Regions from separate parts of the Streptomyces globisporus C-1027 genome, predicted to be linked through region 1. Evidence: predicted binding sites of a transcription regulator. Region 1 holds the regulator's gene; the other holds the start of a gene.
What was found. Region 1 encodes HspR, which represses chaperone genes until heat shock. Its sites were predicted from a motif close to TTGAGNNNNNNNNNCTCAA; they were not measured.

Region 1 (9,179 bases):
CGCGAAGCTGGGCCTCCAGCAGTTCGGCAAGGAGGGCGAGCCCTTCGACCCGACGATCCACGAGGCCCTGATGCACAGCTACGCGCCGGACGTCACCGAGACGACCTGCGTGGCGATCCTTCAGCCGGGGTATCGCATCGGCGAGCGCACCATCCGCCCCGCGCGGGTGGCCGTCGCCGAGCCGCAGCCGGGCGCCACGCCCACCGCGGCGAAGGAAGAGAAGAAGGCAGACGACGAGGAGAGCGGTGGCACCGAGGAGGTCTGACGGCAACACGTCCGATCACCTCGGTGCACACCGACCGGCCAGGCGGCCGGCCCACGGGCCGGCCGCTCGGCCGATCGTCCGGAAGGAGGGACGTCGATGAGCACGAAGGACTTCGTCGAGAAGGACTACTACAAGGTCCTCGGCGTCCCCAAGGACGCCACCGACGCCGAGGTCAAGAAGGCGTACCGGAAGCTCGCCCGCGAGTTCCACCCGGACGCCAACAAGAACGACGCCAAGGCGGAGGAGCGCTTCAAGGAGATCTCCGAGGCGAACGACGTCCTCGGTGACCCCAAGAAGCGCAAGGAGTACGACGAGGCGCGCGCCCTCTTCGGCAACGGCGGCTTCCGGCCCGGCCCCGGTGGTGCGGGCGGCAACTTCAACTTCGACCTGGGCGACCTCTTCGGCGGGGGCGCCCCGGGCGGCGGACAGGGCGGCGCGGGCGGCGGCTTCGGCGGCGGAGGCGGTCTCGGCGACGTCTTCGGCGGGCTGTTCAACCGCGGCGGCACCGGCACCCGGGTCCAGCCCAGGCGCGGCCAGGACATCGAGTCCGAGGTGACGCTCAGCTTCACCGAGGCGGTCGACGGGGCCACGGTCCCGCTGCGGATGTCCAGCCAGGCGCCCTGCAAGGCGTGTTCCGGTACCGGCGACAAGAACGGCACCCCCCGGGTCTGCCCGACCTGCGTCGGCACCGGCCAGGTCTCGCGCGGCAGCGGCGGCGGCTTCTCGCTCACCGACCCCTGTGTGGACTGCAAGGGCCGGGGCCTCATCGCCCAGGACCCCTGCGACGTCTGCAAGGGCAGCGGCCGGGCGAAGTCGGCGCGCACCATGCAGGTGCGGATCCCGGCGGGCGTCTCCGACGGCCAGCGGATCCGGCTGCGCGGCAAGGGCGGTGCGGGCGAGCGCGGCGGTCCGGCCGGCGATCTGTATGTCGTCGTCCACGTCGACGCCCACCCGGTCTTCGGCCGCAAGGGCGACAACCTCACGGTCACCGTGCCCGTCACCTACCCGGAGGCGACGCTCGGCGGCGAGATCAAGGTCCCCACGCTCGGCGGACCCCCGGTCACGCTGAAGCTTCCCGCCGGCACCCCCAACGGGCGTACGATGCGCGCCCGGGGCAAGGGCGCGGTGCGCAAGGACGGCACCCGCGGCGACCTGCTGGTCACCGTGGAGGTCGCGGTCCCCAGGGACCTGGGCCAGGAGGCCAGGGACGCCCTGGAGGCCTACCGGAAGGCGACCGCGGACGAGGACCCGCGGGCGGAACTGTTCCAGGCCGCGAAGGGAGCTTGAGATGGACGGCCGTCGACGCAATCCGTACCAGCTGACCGATGAGACACCGGTGTACGTGATCTCGATCGCGGCCCAGCTCTCGGGGCTCCACCCGCAGACGCTGCGCCAGTACGACCGTCTCGGCCTGGTCTCCCCGGACCGTACGGCCGGGCGCGGCCGGCGCTACTCGGCCCGTGACATCGAGCTGCTGCGCACCGTGCAGCAGCTGTCGCAGGACGAGGGCATCAACCTCGCGGGCATCAAGCGGATCATCGAGCTGGAGAACCAGGTGACCGCGCTCCAGCAGCGCGTCGCCGAGCTCTCGGCGGCGGTGGACGGCGCGGCGGTCGCCATGCAGCAGCGCGAGGCCCAGGTCCACGCCTCGTACCGCCGCGACCTGGTGCCGTACCAGGACGTGCAGCAGACGGGCGCGCTGGTGGTGTGGCGGCCCAAGCCGAAGCCGAAGCCTTAGCAGTAGCTTCGGGGCGGGCCTTTTCGTACGGACGACGGCCGGGGCGGAAGAACACAGGGTGTTCTTCCGCCCCGGCCGTCTTCGTGTGTCCCCGTGGTGGCCGGTGGCTGGCACCAAGTGGCCGGAATCGTGCAGCAAGTTGACAGTGATCGCCTCCCGGAGCGGATCGCTCCGCTGACAAGGTGGTGCATGTCGGCGGGAACGAGCCGACGAGACACGTGACGTACGGGGAGGAAGACATGGGCGTCTACGCGTTCACCGGAAAGACGGTCGCCACGGGGGGACTGCTCCTGGGACTGGTTCTCGGAGCGGCCGCCGCACCGGCCCACGCGACCGCCGCTCCGGGGGTCGGCACGGTGGCCGAGGAGGCCGCACCGCGGACGGCCGGGACGGGGGCCGGGATCGGGGGCCGGGGCGAGGAGATCGCGTCGGAGGTGAAGGAGGCGGTCAACCGGCTCATCTGCGGGGCACCGCTGCCGAAGCCGCTGGCGCCGTTCATGGGCAAGGTGAAGTGCGTCAACGGCTGGCAGTAGAAGACCCGGTGGAGATCGCGGTGGCGCGTGTCTCCGCCGACGCCACGCCCGCCGGCATCGCGGTGCTCCGGCTCATCGGGATGCTGCCCGCGCAGTGGGAGTGCGGCCAGCGCATCGACGAGGACCGGATCACCGTCCTGGTGCGCGGCTCGGGGCGGGACGCGGGGGACGTGACCGCCGTACGGGAACGGTGCGCGGAGGCGCTGCGGGACCGGACGCTGCACGGGTGGGTGCTGGAAGGGGCCGGCTAGGGCGGCCGGATCCCGTCGCCTCCGGGGAGGGATCCGTACGGACCCATCCCCTCCCGGGGCTCAGATCCAGCCACGCTCGCGGGCCAGCAGGGCCGCGTGCGGGCGGCTGGTCGCGCCCAGGATGCGGAGCACGTCGGCGACATGGCGGCGGTACGTCCGCACCGAGATGTCCAGGTTCCGCGCGCCCGTCTCGTCCTTGGCGACCCGGCACATCTCCTCCATGACGCGCTGCTCCATCTCGGACAGCACGTCGGAGGGCGAGGCGTGGGTGTCGATCAGGGTCGAGAGGTCCGTGGACTCGGCCCAGATCTTCTCGAACAGGGCCAGGATGTTGGAGACCAGACCGGCCTGCTGGGTGACCAGCGCGCCGCGCGAGGTGTCCGAGGGGTCGACGGGCACCAGGGCCGTACGGCGGTCGTACACGAGGATCCGCTCGGACAGCTTGTCCGCGGCCCGGATCGACGCCCCCTGCGCGGTGAGTTCGCGGAGGTAGGCGACGGTCGGCGGGTGGTCGAGCGCTTCCCGCAGCACCACGCTGCGGATCTGCACGCCCCGGCGCAGACACCGGGTGTCCAGGGGTCGTGCGTGCGCGATGTTCTCGGCGGTGAGGGCGGTGTACGGCTCGACGGAGAGGATCTCCTGGCGGGCGAAGAAGGCCAGGTCGTCGATCCGGTCGCGGATCTGCCGGAGGACTTCGAGCCGCTCGACGCCCTGGGTGGCGAGGGGGCGGGTCTGCTGTTCGGCTGTCAGCTCGGCGATCAGGTGCCGGGACCTGGTGACCTGGTGGAGCTCTTCGTGCAGCTCGCGCAGCCGGATCTCCGTGAGCCGCTCGACCGCGGTCTCCGGGGCGGCCGCCGCGACGCCGCCGTGCTCGTCGGTCCGCAGCAGGCCCAGCTCGTCGAGGCGGGCGAGGGCCTTCTCCACCTCCTCGCGAGGGCTGTGGAGCAGCACCCCGATGTCCTCGGTGCCGGTGCCCGGATTGCGGAGGAAGTGCCGGTAGGCACGCTCCTCCGTGATGTCCAGGCCGAGTATGGACAGGCTTCCGCCGTTCACCGCTGCCGCCCCCCGCGTGCCGCACGACTACCGACGGCGCACCGCGGCATCGGTCAAATGCCGTGCAACCGTCGAACCGATGAGGGAGAGGGTAATCCATAGGTAAAGCAGCAGGTAGTCCCGGTCGTCCGGGTGACGGGCGCGGGACGGGGGACGGTGACGATCAATGGAGGAGACTGCTGTGACGATGATGGCCGACGAACGGATGAGGACCGGCGGACGGGCGGGGGACGCCGTCGGCGGCCGGCCGGAGATGGACTTCGCCACGCTCACCGAACGTGAGCTGGAAGTGCTCGTGCTGCTGGCGAGCGGGGAGCAGAACCGCTGGCTGGCCCGGAGACTGGGCATCACGGAACGGACCGTCCGGGCGCACACGTCGAGCATCGTGCGCAAGCTGAACCTGAAGTCCCGGTTCGAGGCGGCGATCGTGTCGTATCTGCACGCGGAGGACATCAGAGGACATCAGGGGGCCGCGTCCGCGATCTGACGCCGGATCGCGCGCTGGAGACCGTTACGCCCGAGGTCCCCTGCCGGAAGTCTTGCTTCCGGCAGGGGACCTCGGGCGTTCCGCCTCGCCGCCCTACCGCCTACGGCAGGGCGGCGCTGACCGCGTCCATCAGCATCATCCACATCGGCTGACCGCCCGTTCCGAACGCCGCCGACAGCGCGTAGCCGATGGCCGCGTCGAGGGGTTCGGGGGTGCCGGCCTCCTCCTGCCACTCCGCTATCACCCGGCGGTCGCCGTCCGAGGAGAAGTCCCCGAGGTGCTTGCCGTCGCGGGTCAGCTTGCTGAACGGGATCGAGTTCGGGACGAGCCGGTAGTGCGTGCCCCCGTGGTGGACGTCGACCCGGTAGGTCTGCCGCCGGAGCTTGCCCTTGCCCGGCTTGATCGTCGCGTCCTCGCCGTCCACCGTGATCGTCAGATGCCGGGGGTCGCGGGTGCCGATGACGATGTGGTCGTCGACCTCCGCTTCCAGGGCGCGGACGATGGTGACGGTCGGGATCCGCTCGCCGCTGACGACGAGCTTCTCCCGGTGCTCACCGAGGAGTTCGACGGAGATCTCCCCGTAGTGGTCGTCCTCGGTGGAGGCGGGCAGCGGGAGCGAGGTGGTGTCGGTCATCTGGATCCTTGAACCCTTCGGTCGTGCTGGGGGGTGTTCGCGGAGCTTCACTGCCGTGCGGAGTCACGGGCGAGGAATTGAGGGCGCGCGCGGCTCACCGGCGTACGGAATTCTCCCAGGAGCGTGCCGTGCTCCGGTGCGTGCCGGTCAGGGGGCCCCGGCGGTCGCGACCGCCGGGGCGGCGGTCAACTGCGTTGCGGTGAGGTCCTGGTAGAGGGTGCTGCGTTCCAGCAGCTCCTCGTGCCGTCCGTGATCGCTGACCCGGCCGTTCTCGAACAGCACCAGCCGGTCCGCCGTGGTGACCGTCGACAGCCGGTGTGCGATGAGGAGCACCGTGCAGTCCCGCGCGGCCTCCTCCACCGTCCGGCGCAGCGCGGTCTCGCTGAGCCCGTCGAGGTGCGCGGTGACCTCGTCCAGGAGCAGGACCTGCGGGCGGCGCAGCAAGGCCCGGGCGATGGCGAGGCGTTGGCGTTCGCCGCCGGAGAGGGCCAGACCGCGGGCGCCGACAGCCGTGTCGAGGCCGTCCGGGAGGGAGGCCACGAAGCCGTCGAGGAGGGTGCGGCGGAGCACGTCGGCGACGGCCTCGTCGCTCGCGTCCGGCGCGGAGTAGAGGAGGTTTTCGCGGAGTGTGCCCGCGAGCATCGGGGAGTCCTGCTCGACGTAGGCGATCCGGCGGCGCAGTTCGGCCCGGCCCAGGGAGCGGATGTCGGTGCCATCCAGCAGGATGCGGCCGTCCTCGGTGTCGTAGAACCGCTGGATCAGCGAGAACACCGTGGTCTTGCCGGAGCCCGACGGGCCGACGATCGCGGTGACCTTCCCGGCCGGAGCGACGAAGCTCGTGCCGTCCAGGACGGGCGTGCGCCCCTCGTAGCCGAAGGTCAGCCCGTCGACCGTGACGGCGGGCGGCGGACCGGAGGGCGCCGGCGGCGTACCGTCCACGTCGTCCTCGGCCGCCATGGACCGCACCTCCTCGATCCGGGCCAGGGCGCCGAGCCCCTGCTGCAGGGCGGTGGTGCCGCCGACGAGGGAGAGGACCGGGCCGCCCAGGTTGAACAGGTACAGCAGGAAGCCGATCAGCGCGGCCAGTTCGAGGGTGCCCATGGCGACCAGTGCACCGCCGAAGCCGATGACGGCGAGGAACGAGGCCTGGACGATCAGCCCGGCCAGCACGGCGATCAGCGCGTGGTACCGGGCGCCCTTGAGGCCCGCCCGGTAGGCGCGTGTCGCGGCCTCGGTCGCCCGCTCGGTCTCCTTCGCCTCACCGCCGTTGGCCTTGACGGTGCGGGCCGCGCCGAGCGAGCGGTCGAGCGCCGCGCCGATCTCGCCGACGGAGGTCTGCGCCTCCGTGGTGACCCGCTTGATCCGGGGCATGACGACGCCCATCGCGATGCCGACGACCACCAGCACGGCGGAGGTGATGCCGAGCAGCGGCAGGCTGACGATGCCCATCAGCACGATCGTGGCCAGCAGGTGGATCGACCCGTCGACGAGCTGGATGAGACCGCCCGTCGCCGCGTGCTGCACCAGCGTGCTGTCGGAGGTGACGCGCGTGGTCAGCCCGCCCGGCTCGGTGCGGTCCAACTCGGCCGTACGAAGCCGGATGAGACGGGCGATCAGGCCGCGCCGGACCTGGAGCACGACACGTTCGGCGGTCCGCTCGCTGAGCCAGGACTGCAGCCAGGTCAGCCCGATGGAGGCGAGCAGCAGGCCGGTCAGCAGCAGGATGTCCTCCCGCAGCCCTTCACCCGTCATGAGCTTGGCCAGCACCGACTGGATGACCAGCGGCTGCGCGAGGCCTGCGGCGCTGCCCGCCAGGGTCAGGGCCAGCACCGTGAGGAGGATGCCGCGGTGCGGACGCGCGTACGAGAGCAGCGCCCGCAGCGCGGGCCGCTCCGCCGGAGTCTGTTCTGCGTCAGGTGTGTTCACACCCGTAGTTCTATCCTCTTCCCTCCGCGCGGGGAACTGTCGTTTGCGGCAATGCCGTAAGAGCCAATGGTGCGGACCTGGCGGCGTGGGTCACCATTCTTTCTGTCCGCAACGGACGCCGGTAAACCAGGCATCGACGAGATGTGCGAAGTGGCCGGTCGTCAATTCCCTTTCATCACGCGAAGGAAATCTCATGCAGAACGTCACCGAGAAGGACCTGTTCGACGGCTACACCGCCTACACCTCCGCCGAGGAGCTCGGCCTGCACGACGGCCAGGAGGCCGCGCCGGCGTTCAGCCCCACCATCCCGTGGGCCATCCGCGCCACGATCATCACCGCGCGTTCCTCGCAGCAGTGCGCCGCCGCTCTCGGCTCGCTCGCCGCGAAGACCGTCGAGAACAAGTGCTGACCAGCGACTCTTCGCTGTGAGCCGCGGGGGTCGGCCGGAGATGCGGTGCGCATGCTCCGGCCGGCCCCCGGCCCCAACGCGCAACAGGAGGCGTCGTGGAGGAACAGCAACGGGACTTCGAGCGCATCCTCGTCGTGGGGACGGGAGCCCTCGGCGTCGCCTTCCTGCCGTTCTGGATCAACTGGCTCGGGAATTCCTTTCCCGATATCGAGAAGCGGTTCGCGCTGACCCGTTCCGCATGCCGGTTCGTGTCGCCGGACGCGGTGGCCGTGCTCTCCGGAAAAGAAGTCTTCATCGACGACTGGAACACGTTCTCCGGTGTCGATGTGCCCCATGTGGACATCGCGGAATGGGCGGATCTGATTCTGGTCCATCCCGCCACCCTGAATTTCGTCGGCCGCTTCGCCCTCGGGGTCGCCGACACCCCGCTGATGGTCGCCCTGCAGACCACCCGCGCCCTGGTCGGCGTCGCCCCGTCGCTGCCGCCCGGAGCGCTCGGGAGCCCGGTCGTCCAGGGACACCTGGCGGCGCTGCGCGAGCGGCCCGGAGTGGTGCTCGCGCCCACGATCCCCGCGCGGAGCGCGCGTACGGGTGAGGTGGAGGACGGCGGCTCGGCACCGCTGAACGAGCTGTACGACCTGTGCGTCGCGTACCGGAAGGGCGGCATCGGTGGGGGCGGCGTCGGCACGGACGTGGCCGGAGACCGTGTCGGCGCGGGCGTGACCGGGGGATCCTCGTGAACGTCGCAACTCCGGCCCTGGATCTGGGTGTTCCGATCGCCGAGTACGGAACCGGCCTTCAGGTCACCCGGGTTCACCGGGCGCCCGACGCCGGCCTCGGCGGTACCGGTGACTTCCTCTGGTGGCACGGTCCGGGGCCCCGGCGCGTCGGCTCCCTCCGCGTGCCCGCCCGGGCTGCCGCCCTCGTACCGGATCTCGGACCCGTCGCGACGGCCGCACTGCTGGCCACCGGCACGCCCTACGGGGACGGCCTGCTCCACCGGGCCTCCGGGTCCGCGTCGGCCGCCGCCTGGCTGCGGGACCCCCGCCCGCAGGCCGGGCGGCTCGTCGCCCACTCCCTCGCCGCCGCCGCGCGTGCGCTCCGGGCCCTGCACGGGGTGTCCCCGCCCCCGGGCCCGCGGCCTCTCCCGCCCCCGGGGGTGCGGCGGCTGCGGGAGTGGGCGGCCGGGACCGCACCGCTCGCCCCGGCGGCCGCGCGGCTGCGCCGGCGGGCGCGGGAGGTGTGGGGCGGCGACCGCACGGAGCGGCTGCTGGGCTGGGCGGACGACGCCGTACGCCCCTCGGGACCCGGAGCTCCGGTCGTGCCGCTGCACGGCTGGGCGTCGACCGGTTCGCTCGTGCCGCCCCGGAGCCGGGGCCGGGTCGCGCTCCTCACCGGTGAGGACCTGGGCGCGGGCCGCCGGGAGCTGGACCTGGGCTGGATGCTGGGCGACCTCGTCGAGCTGGCCTGGTCCTCGCCGCTCCACCGGGCGGCGGAGAGCGCGGGGCTGCCGTCCGTCACGGATCTCCAGCGGGTGTTCCTCGGTGCGTACGAAGCCGACGGGAGCGACACGGACGGGCGCGAGGGCGGCGGTCACGGTGGTGGCGGTCGCGAGCGTGGCGACCACGGGCCGGCGGGGCCGGTGTACGACCCGGTGGCCGTCGGGCGCTGCGCCGTGCTCCGCGTCGTCACGCACATGCGGGACTTCGCCACCTACTGCGAGTGGAGCGATGAATTGCTCGACTACCTCGCCTTCACTGCCGAGTTGATCGATGAGGACGGCCGCCGGGCGGTCCCCCGAGGAGTGTCATGACGACCACGACGAGTACGACGGCCGCCCCGACGGAGGCGGTGGCCACGGCGAGCACGGCGGACGCGCCCGC
Region 2 (9,179 bases), 1.3 Mb from region 1:
CGGCTGCGCGGGGGCGGCCGGAGCGGCGGTGGGCGCGGCCTTCGCCGGAGCCGGAGCGGCTGCCGGAGCGGGCGCGGCCGGGGCGGCGGCCTCGGTCACCGGGGCCCCCGAGGCCCCGGGAGCGGGCTTGTCCGCCGTGCCGGCGGCACCCGGCTTGTAGTCGGCGAAGAAGTCCCACCAGGCACGATCGACCGAACTGGGGTCCTGGAGGTACTGCTGGTAGATCTCGTCGACGAGCCATTCATTGGCGCCGAAAGCCGCGGCCGGGTTGGTGCCCGGGCTGGCTTGGTCGGTCGAGACGCTGGAGTTACTGGGGGACTGAGACGACACGGCGGCAACCGCCCTCTTCCGCTTCACAAGGTGATGGACAGCGGAAATCAAGGCTACGCCCCCCGAACCGTTCCTTGCAGGCCGGGCCGGTGCTTCGTCGTGCACATCACATCGAAGGGCGGGTTTCGGCGCAGGAAATGGCGGGAAACAAGCGAGGTTCCACTGCACTTCGGGTACGCAGGACCGTGGACACGGCCCTGTGACCGCATCCCCTTGAGGCCCCTTGCTGGCAGGACATGTATGAACGTGCCCTTCCGGTTCGACCCTATGCCAACAAGACCGTCAGCCGCGCTGCTCGGGGATTCCCGGAAGGGTGACCTGGATCCGGCAGCCTCGTACGGATTCGGCCACACCGATCCGGCCGCCGTGCAGATCGACCGCCCACCGGGCGATGGCGAGCCCGAGGCCCGTCCCGCCGTCGCTGCCCGGGCCCTGCGGGGAGGGCGCCTGGCCCCGGTTGAAACGCTCGAACACCCGGTGGCGCTCCGCCTCCGGGATGCCCGGCCCCTCGTCGATGACTTCCAGCTCCAGCGACTCCGGACAGGCCCCGCGCCGCGCCAGCACCGTCACCCGGCCGTGCGGCGGGCTGTGCTTGACCGCGTTGTCGATGAGGTTCGCGACCACCTGGTGCAGCCGCTCGGCGTCCGCGTGCGCGGTGAGCTCCGGCGGCGAGACGTCCAGATGCAGATGGACGTCCGTACGGGAGTGATTGCCCGAACCCGACGACAGGCGTCGCTGGGAGGCGGCGAGATTCGCCTCCTTCAGTACGCCCGACAGATACGGCCACACCTCGAAACGGCGTGCCTTGAGTGCGACGACCCCGTTGTCCAGGCGCGACAGGTCCAGCAGTGTCTCGACCAGCCGGCCGAGCCGTTCCGTCTGTTTCAGCGCCGTGCGCATCGTCTCCGGATCGGCGGCGGACACCCCGTCCACCACGTTCTCCAGCACGGCTCTGAGCGCCGCGATGGGCGTGCGCAGCTCATGGCTGACATTGGCGACCAGCTCTTTTCGATGCCGGTCCTCCGCCTCCAGATCGTCCGCCATGCGGTTGATCGTCTGCGCCAGGTCGCCCAGTTCGTCCCGCCGCCCGGCGCCGCTCACCCGGCGCGTGTAGTCGCCGTGCGAGATCGACCGGGCCACCGCTCTCATCTCGTCCAGCGGCGCGGTCAGACCGTGCGCCACGAACTGGGTGATCAGCAGCGTGGCGATCACCGAGAACACGGTGATGAACTGGAACTCGGTCCGGGTCCGCAGGGCGACGATCAGCAGTCCGGTCGTGATGAACACCGAGACCACGACGAGCGTGCCCAGCTTGGCCTTGATGGAGAAGGGCCGCATTCCGGGCCCTGGCCACGTCACGGCGCCGGAGTCTCCAGGGCGTAGCCCACACCGTGCACGGTACGGATCCGCTCCGCGCCGATCTTCCGGCGCAGCGCCTTGATGTGGCTGTCGACCGTGCGGGTGCCCGAGGCGTCCGCCCAGTCCCACACCTCGGCCAGCAACTGCTCCCGGGAGAGCACCGCGCGCGGGGTGTTGGCGAGGCAGACCAGCAGGTCGAACTCGGTCGGCGTGAGGTGGACGTCCTCGGCGCGCACCCGGACCCGGCGCTGCGCGTGGTCGATCTCCAGCTCACCCAGGCGCAGTATCCCGCTGCGCGGGGTGACGGCGGCCAGCGCCGCCCGCTCCACCCGGCGCAGCAGCACGTGCACCCGGGCGGCCAGCTCCCGCATGGAGAACGGCTTGGTCATGTAGTCGTCGGCGCCGACCCCGAGCCCGACCAGCATGTCGGTCTCGTCGTCGCGTGCGGTGAGCATGAGCACCGGCACCGGGCGCGACGCCTGCACCCGGCGGCAGACCTCCAGGCCGTCGAAGCCCGGAAGCATGATGTCGAGCACCATCAGGTCGGGCTGCCAGGCCTCGGCCGCGTCCACGGCCGCGGGGCCGTCCAGCGCGGTCTGCACCAGGAAGCCCTCCGCCCGCAGCCGGGCGGAAATGGCGTCGACGATCGTGGCGTCGTCCTCGACCACCAGCACCCGGCGCTGAGCCCCCGGGGTGGCCGCGACGCCGTTGTGGGTGGTGTGTGTCTGTTCCATCGCCCCGCCCCTGCCCGTTCTCGCGGGGGCCATTCCCCCGCAAGGCACGGTCTTCGCTCGTGGATTTCGTGGGTGATCCCGTGTGCCGGTCAGCAGCGTAAAGGCAGCGGAGGCCTCCCGGCTACGCAGGGTGTTGCCCCGAGGTCATGAGTTCGGGCCGGACGGGCGGCCGGATCGTCGGCCTTGTGACGGTTGACCCGTGCCACCGCCGGGGCCACGCATACCGGGAGGGGGTTCAGCCGGCCCGGAGTGCGAGATGGACCACGTCGGGCACACCTCGGGCAACGGCCACTTCTTCCGTCCGAACCCCGCTGAACCCGGCATTCCGCAATGCCTGTTCGAAGGCGGGGGACGGCTGCGCGGACCAGACGGCGAGTACGCCGCCCGGGGTCAGCCGGTCGTGACAGTGCGCCAGACCGGCGGGGGAGTAGAGGCTTTCGTTGCTCTCCGTGACCGTCCAGTCGGGTCCGTTGTCGATGTCCAGGCAGAGCGCGTCGTAACGCTCCGTGGCGGTACGGAGGTGGGCGACCAGGTCCGTGTGCAGGATCCCGGTCCTGGGGTCGGCCAGCGCCGCTCCGGAGATCCGGTCCAGCGGCCCTTCCCGGTGCCAGTCCACGATCGCCTGCTCCCGCTCCACGACCACGATCCGCCCCCAGCGCTCCTCCTCGGCGGCCCGCACCAGGGAGAAGCCGACGCCCAGGCCGCCGATGAGCACGGAGGGGGCCGTCCGGCCGGCGGGCAGCGAGGCCAGCGCGACGTCGATCAGCAGCCGCTCGGAGCGCCCGTCGGAGGTGTCCATCAGGAAGCAGCCGTTGGCGATGATCTCGAAGTGCTCCCCGCGCTCGCGCAGGACGACCTCGCCGAAGGGGCCCTCCCGGCGGTCGAGGACGACGGGGGTGCCGGGGGAGCGCAGGGGCAGCGATTCCATCGGTTCGGGGGCGGTCGTCGCGGACATGATGCGGCTCTCCGGTATCCGGTCGTGGCGGTCGGTGCCCGCCCATCCTGGCCCGCTGTGGGGGCGGATGCCACCGCCTTTCCCGTTCCGGGGAGGGGAACAACCGCTCGCCTTCGAGTGCTGCCGTACGGGGAGGGGCGCCCTGGTGAAGGGGGTCGCCGCCGGGCTGATCGCTCAGAGCGAACACCGACCGGGGAACATTCGGCGACTCACAAGCATTGAGCCCACATAGCTCAACTTGCCTGCCGAAGGGGAGATCATGACTAACGAGTCCCAGGCGTTCACACCGATCGACCTGCCCGTGCTGCCGCTCGACGACGAGGTCGTCCTGCCCGGCATGGTGGTGCCGCTGGACCTGTCCGACGCCGAGGTGCGCGCCGCCGTCGAGGCCGCGCAGGCCGCGGCCCGCCCCGGCGGCGGCAAGCCCCAGGTGCTGCTGGTCCCGCGGATCGACGGCACGTACACGGGGACCGGTGTCCTCGGCACCGTCGAGCAGGTCGGACGCCTGTCGGACGGCGATCCGGGCGCCCTCATCCGGGCCCGTGACCGGGTCCGCATCGGCGCCGGGACCAGCGGTCCCGGCCGGGCGCTCTGGGTCGAGGGGACCGTGCTGGAGACCGCCGCCCCCGACCCGCTGCCCGGATCAGCCGCCGAGCTGGTCAAGGAGTACAAGGCGCTCGCCACCAGCTGGCTGAAGAAGCGCGGCGCCTGGCAGGTCGTGGACCGGGTCCAGCAGATCGACGACGTCTCCGCGCTCGCCGACAACTCCGGATACTCACCGTTCCTCTCCACCGCCCAGAAGGTCCAGCTCCTGGAGACCGTGGACCCGATCGCCCGGCTGAAGCTCGCCATCCAGTGGCTGAGCGAGCACCTCGCCGAACAGGACGTGGCCGAGTCCATCGCCAAGGACGTCCAGGACGGCGTCGACAAGCAGCAGCGCGAATTCCTGCTGCGCCGCCAGCTGGACGCCGTACGCAAGGAGCTCGCCGAGCTCAACGGCGACCCGGAGGACGAGTCCGACGACTACCGGGCCCGCGTCGAGGCCGCCGACCTGCCCGAGCACGTCCGCGAGGCCGCGCTCAAGGAGGTCGAGAAGCTGGAGCGGTCCAGCGACCAGTCGCCCGAGGGCTCCTGGATCCGGACCTGGCTGGACACCGTCCTCGAACTGCCCTGGACGGAGCGGACCGAGGACGCCTACGACATCCGCGGCGCCCAGGAGGTCCTGGACGCCGAGCACGCGGGCCTCGCCGATGTGAAGGAACGCATCACCGAGTACCTCGCGGTGCGCAAGCGGCGTGCCGACCGAGGACTGGGAGTCGTCGGCGGGCGTCGCGGCGGTGCCGTGCTCGCCCTCGTCGGTCCGCCCGGCGTCGGCAAGACCTCGCTCGGCGAGTCCGTCGCGCACGCCATGGGCCGCAAGTTCGTCCGTGTCGCGCTCGGCGGTGTCCGGGACGAGGCGGAGATCCGCGGGCACCGGCGCACGTACGTCGGCGCGCTCCCCGGCCGCATCGTGCGGGCCATCAAGGAGGCCGGTTCGATGAACCCGGTCGTCCTGCTCGACGAGATCGACAAGGTCGGCTCCGACTTCCGGGGCGACCCGGCCGCCGCCCTCCTCGAAGTCCTCGACCCGGCGCAGAACCACACCTTCCGCGACCACTACCTGGAGGTCGAGCTCGACCTCAGCGACGTGGTCTTCCTGGCCACCGCCAACGTGCTCGAAGCCATCCCGGAGGCCCTGCTCGACCGCATGGAGCTGGTCCGCCTCGACGGCTACACCGAGGACGAGAAGGTCGTCATCGCCCGGGACCACCTGCTTCCGCGCCAGCTGGAGCGGGCCGGTCTGGAGAAGGACGAGGTCGCCCTGGAGGAGTCGGCGCTGCGCAAGCTGGCCGGCGAGTACACCCGTGAGGCGGGCGTGCGGAACCTGGAGCGGGCGGTCGCCCGGCTGCTCCGCAAGGTCGCGGCCCAGCACGAACTGGGCGACCGTGAGCTGCCGTTCACGGTGACCGACGCGGATCTGCGCGGCCTGATCGGGCGTCCGCACCACGTGCCCGAGTCCGCCCAGGATCCGGCCGAGCGCCGCACCGCGGTGCCGGGTGTGGCCACCGGGCTCGCGGTGACCGGGGCGGGCGGTGACGTCCTCTTCGTCGAGGCGTCGCTCGCCGACCCGGAGACCGGGGCGTCCGGACTGACCCTGACCGGTCAGCTCGGGGACGTCATGAAGGAGTCGGCGCAGATCGCGCTGAGTTTCCTGCGGTCGCACGGCGCGGAGCTGGAGCTGCCGGTCGCGGACCTGAAGGACCGGGGCGTGCACGTCCACTTCCCGGCGGGCGCGGTCCCCAAGGACGGTCCGAGCGCCGGCATCACGCTGACGACCGCGCTGGCCTCGCTGCTCTCCGGACGCCTGGTCCGTACGGATGTGGCGATGACCGGTGAGGTGTCGTTGACCGGGCGGGTGCTGCCGATCGGCGGCGTCAAGCAGAAGCTGCTTGCCGCGCACCGGGCGGGCATCACGACCGTGGTGATCCCCCAGCGCAACGAGGCCGACCTCGACGACGTCCCGGCCGAGGTGCTGGAGAAGCTGGACGTCCACCCGGTCACCGACGTCCGCCAGGTGCTGGAGATCGCCCTCGCCCCGGCCACGGCCCCGGCCGAGAGGATCCCGGCCGCGGCCTGAGTGCCACGCAGTGACGGGCGCGGCATCAGGTACGCGACCGGTACGGACGGCCCGCTTCCCGCTGCGGCGGGGGGCGGGCCGTTCCGCGTGCCCGGGGCAGGACACCGGCACGCGGCTCAGGGGCGGTAGATCGTGCCCGGCTGCGGCTCGGCGGGAGCCATCAGCTCGGGGACGGTCACGAGGGTGTAGCCGTCTTTCCGGAGCGCGTCGATGATCCCGGGCACGGCGGGGACGGTGCCCTTGTAGATGTCGTGCAGCAGGATGACGCCGTCCTTGCTCGCCTGGTCCAGGATCCGCTTCTTGATCAGCACGGAGTCGTTGGTCGAGTAGTCCTTGGCGGTGGCGCTCCACAGCACCTGGGAGAGCCCGAGGTCCTTGCTGATGTCCGAGACCGTGTCGTCGGTGCGGCCCTGCGGCGGACGCATCAGCCGGGGCTTCCTGCCGGTGATCTTCTCGATGGCCACCTGGGTCTTCTCCAGCTCGGCCCGTATCTCGTCCGGCTTCCGGTCGGTCAGCACCTGGTGCGTCCAGGTGTGGTTGGCGACCTCGTGGCCCTCGTCCTCGATCCGCCGCACCACCTCGGGGTGCTTGACGACGTGGTGCTTGCCCAGCAGGAAGAAGGTGGCGTGCACCTTCTTCTCCTTGAGGATGTCCAGCAGTCTCGGCGTGTCCTCGCCCGGGCCCGCGTCGAAGGTCAGGGCGATGCACGTGGCCTTGCGGCAGTCGACCGGCCCGAACGCACCCTTGGCGTCGGACGCCGCCTCCCCGCGTGCCGAACCCGGCGCGGTGGTCTCCATCGAGCAGCCGCTCAACGTCAGTGTGAGCGCCGTCACCAGCGCCGCGGCCAACCCCATCCCGGGCAACGGCATCTTTCCGGGCACGACGCATCACTCCTCTGTACGGGGAATCCCGCACAGGAGTGCGGTACGGCGATGACTATACATAGTGTGTATACATCGAGTGCATAGTGAGGGTGGGGGGGCGGCGCCTGGCCCCCGATCGGGGCCGGGCCGGCGTGGTCGGTCCGCTCCTGCGAAATACTGGCCGAGCTGCGGCGATGACCGGCCGCGGCAGCAGCTTTCATCGGCAGGGAACCGTACGAGGGGTACTGACGTGCGCGGAGACGACAGCGGGCCGGAGCCGGGCGCACCCGAGGAGCCGGGCGCACCCGACGTGAGCGGCGTGGACCATGAATTCCTGGCGCTGGAGCGTGAGCTGGCCGTGTTCCTGCGCCGGGCGCGCGCCAGCTCGGGCGAGATGGCCCGGGAGGTCCACCCCGAACTGGAGCCCGCCGCCTACGGTCTGCTCGTCCGTCTGGAGGCGGCGGGCCGGCAGCGGGCCACCGAACTGGCCGCCTACTTCGGCGTCGGCAAGGCCACCATGAGCCGCCAGCTCCACTCGCTGGAGAACCTCGGGCTGGTGGCCCGCGAACCCGATCCCGCCGACGGGCGCGCCTGGCTCGTCCACCTCACCGACGACGGCCTGGCCCGCTTCCGCAGCGTCCGGGACGCCCGCCGCGGGCGCTACGTGCGCAAGCTCGCCGGCTGGGACCGGGCCGAGGTCGCCGAGCTGGCCCGGCTCCTGCACCAGCTGAACGCCCGCGCGGAGAGCTGACCGGGCTTCCGGCTGTCCGTCAGGCCAGCTCCACCAGGAGCGCGGTCGCGTCGTCGTGCGTCTTGCCGCGCCGCAGCCGTACGCGCCCGGCCGCCGCGTCGGCCTCCTCCAGCTCCCGCACCCGGTCGATCAGCCCCTGCGGCCCCGCCTTCCGCAGCAGCCCCAGCGTGTCCGCCCAGTCGCCCTCGCCGAACACCTCCGTCCAGCGGGCCGCGCCGTCCGTGAGGGCGGCCAGCGCCCGGACCTCCGCCGCCGGGACACGGCCCGTCACCGCGCGCGAGGCCACCGCCGGATCGGCGGCGGCCGTGAAGAAGCCGCCCTCCTTGTTGCGCACGGTGGCGTCGGCGATCTCGTTCGAGGCGAGCGAACCCGGCGGCAGCCGCGTCAGCCGGTCGTCCAGAATCGCCCGGACCGCACCGCCGGGGGACTCCAGCAACAGGACCGAGTCGGACAGCACCAGGTACTCGATCGCGCGTTCGCCCCAACGCGCCAGGGCCACGGTCGCCTGAGGCGTACGCACGTGAGAAAGGTCACAGGTGACCCGATGGGCCTCGGCTGTACGGGAGATGGCCGCGGCCAGGATCTCGGCCAGGGTCAGATCAGGGCGGGAACCGGACAGTTCCACCAGCGCACCGCCCAGCCGCGCGGTGAACCACGGGACCGAGTGCACACAACCGTCGTTCTCCCGCGGCGGGGTGACACCGTCGAGCAGTACCAGCACACCACCCTGGCCGGACGCGGGAAGAGACCCGGACACCCAGTCCTCGTTGGGGCGTTCGGGACTGCCGGGAACGGTGGCGAGTTCGATGCGCATACCGCCAGTCTGCACGAGCCCTTCACCATCCCGGCACGCGGCCGAAGATGGCCTGTACCAGCAGGTCAACGCGGGCGCACGGGACGAAAGGAGGTGCTCCGGGGAGCGTGCGGGCGGGCATCCTGCCAAAGGCGGAGCGGAAGTTCCACCCCGTGGTCCACGCATGGTCAGGGGTCCGGTGGGGGAGACTTGTTCGCCAACTCCAGAGTGATGTTCACTCCTTCGAGTGGCGGAGCGGTTGATGCGCGCCCCCCTCTCATAAGCGCTGGAATGGTCGGAAGCCGTACCAGGAGCGGGGCGCCCTTCCATGTGACCGTGCGTCACCTCTGCTTCAAGGGTGGACGAGTCAAGATTGCGAGCACCGGTGCAGAAGAAGCGGCCGCGGAGCAAGGGCACGACGCGCGACGGTTCCGGGGCGACGCCTCCGGCACCCGGTGCGGACAAGCGGACCGTGCGGGTGCGCAGCCGACTGGTCGCCGGGGTCGCGGTCGTCGGCGTCATCGTCGTGGCGGCGGGCACCCCCGCCGTGCTCGGAGCCTCCGCCGATCTCACCGAGTCCCAGCGGCTGGTCACCCTCGCCGAGCTGAACCAGCAGGCGGTCACCCTCGGGCACTCCCTCGCCGACGAGCGCGACGCCGTCACCGCGTACATCGCCGCCGGCCGTGCCGAGGAAGGCGACGACGGAGACGGCGCGCA

Region 2: lon (endopeptidase La) is a predicted target of HspR. The motif match lies at 3,597-3,615, and genes of this name have one in related genera.

The regions. Positions count from the first base shown of each region.
Region 1 is NZ_CP013738.1:4,227,473-4,236,651, forward strand. It holds gene grpE (nucleotide exchange factor GrpE) at 1-265, shown strand, start outside; gene dnaJ (molecular chaperone DnaJ) at 362-1,552, shown strand; gene WQO_RS18470 (heat shock protein transcriptional repressor HspR) at 1,554-2,003, shown strand; gene WQO_RS36140 (hypothetical protein) at 2,243-2,536, shown strand; gene WQO_RS18480 (hypothetical protein) at 2,557-2,787, shown strand; gene WQO_RS18485 (helix-turn-helix domain-containing protein) at 2,848-3,840, opposite strand; gene WQO_RS18490 (helix-turn-helix domain-containing protein) at 4,028-4,327, shown strand; gene WQO_RS18495 (hypothetical protein) at 4,428-4,961, opposite strand; gene WQO_RS18500 (ABC transporter ATP-binding protein) at 5,109-6,887, opposite strand; gene lxmA (lexapeptide family class V lantibiotic) at 7,081-7,296, shown strand; gene lxmD (peptide terminal cysteine decarboxylase LxmD) at 7,392-8,036, shown strand; gene WQO_RS18515 (hypothetical protein) at 8,033-9,109, shown strand; gene lxmK (class V lanthionine synthetase subunit LxmK) at 9,106-9,179, shown strand, end outside.
Region 2 is NZ_CP013738.1:5,483,784-5,492,962, forward strand. It holds gene WQO_RS24320 (multifunctional oxoglutarate decarboxylase/oxoglutarate dehydrogenase thiamine pyrophosphate-binding subunit/dihydrolipoyllysine-residue succinyltransferase subunit) at 1-330, opposite strand, end outside; gene WQO_RS24325 (HAMP domain-containing sensor histidine kinase) at 613-1,689, opposite strand; gene WQO_RS24330 (response regulator transcription factor) at 1,686-2,423, opposite strand; gene WQO_RS24335 (spermidine synthase family protein) at 2,659-3,378, opposite strand; gene lon (endopeptidase La) at 3,638-6,055, shown strand; gene WQO_RS24345 (polysaccharide deacetylase family protein) at 6,172-6,924, opposite strand; gene WQO_RS24350 (MarR family winged helix-turn-helix transcriptional regulator) at 7,169-7,669, shown strand; gene WQO_RS24355 (hypothetical protein) at 7,689-8,483, opposite strand; gene WQO_RS24360 (sensor histidine kinase) at 8,848-9,179, shown strand, end outside.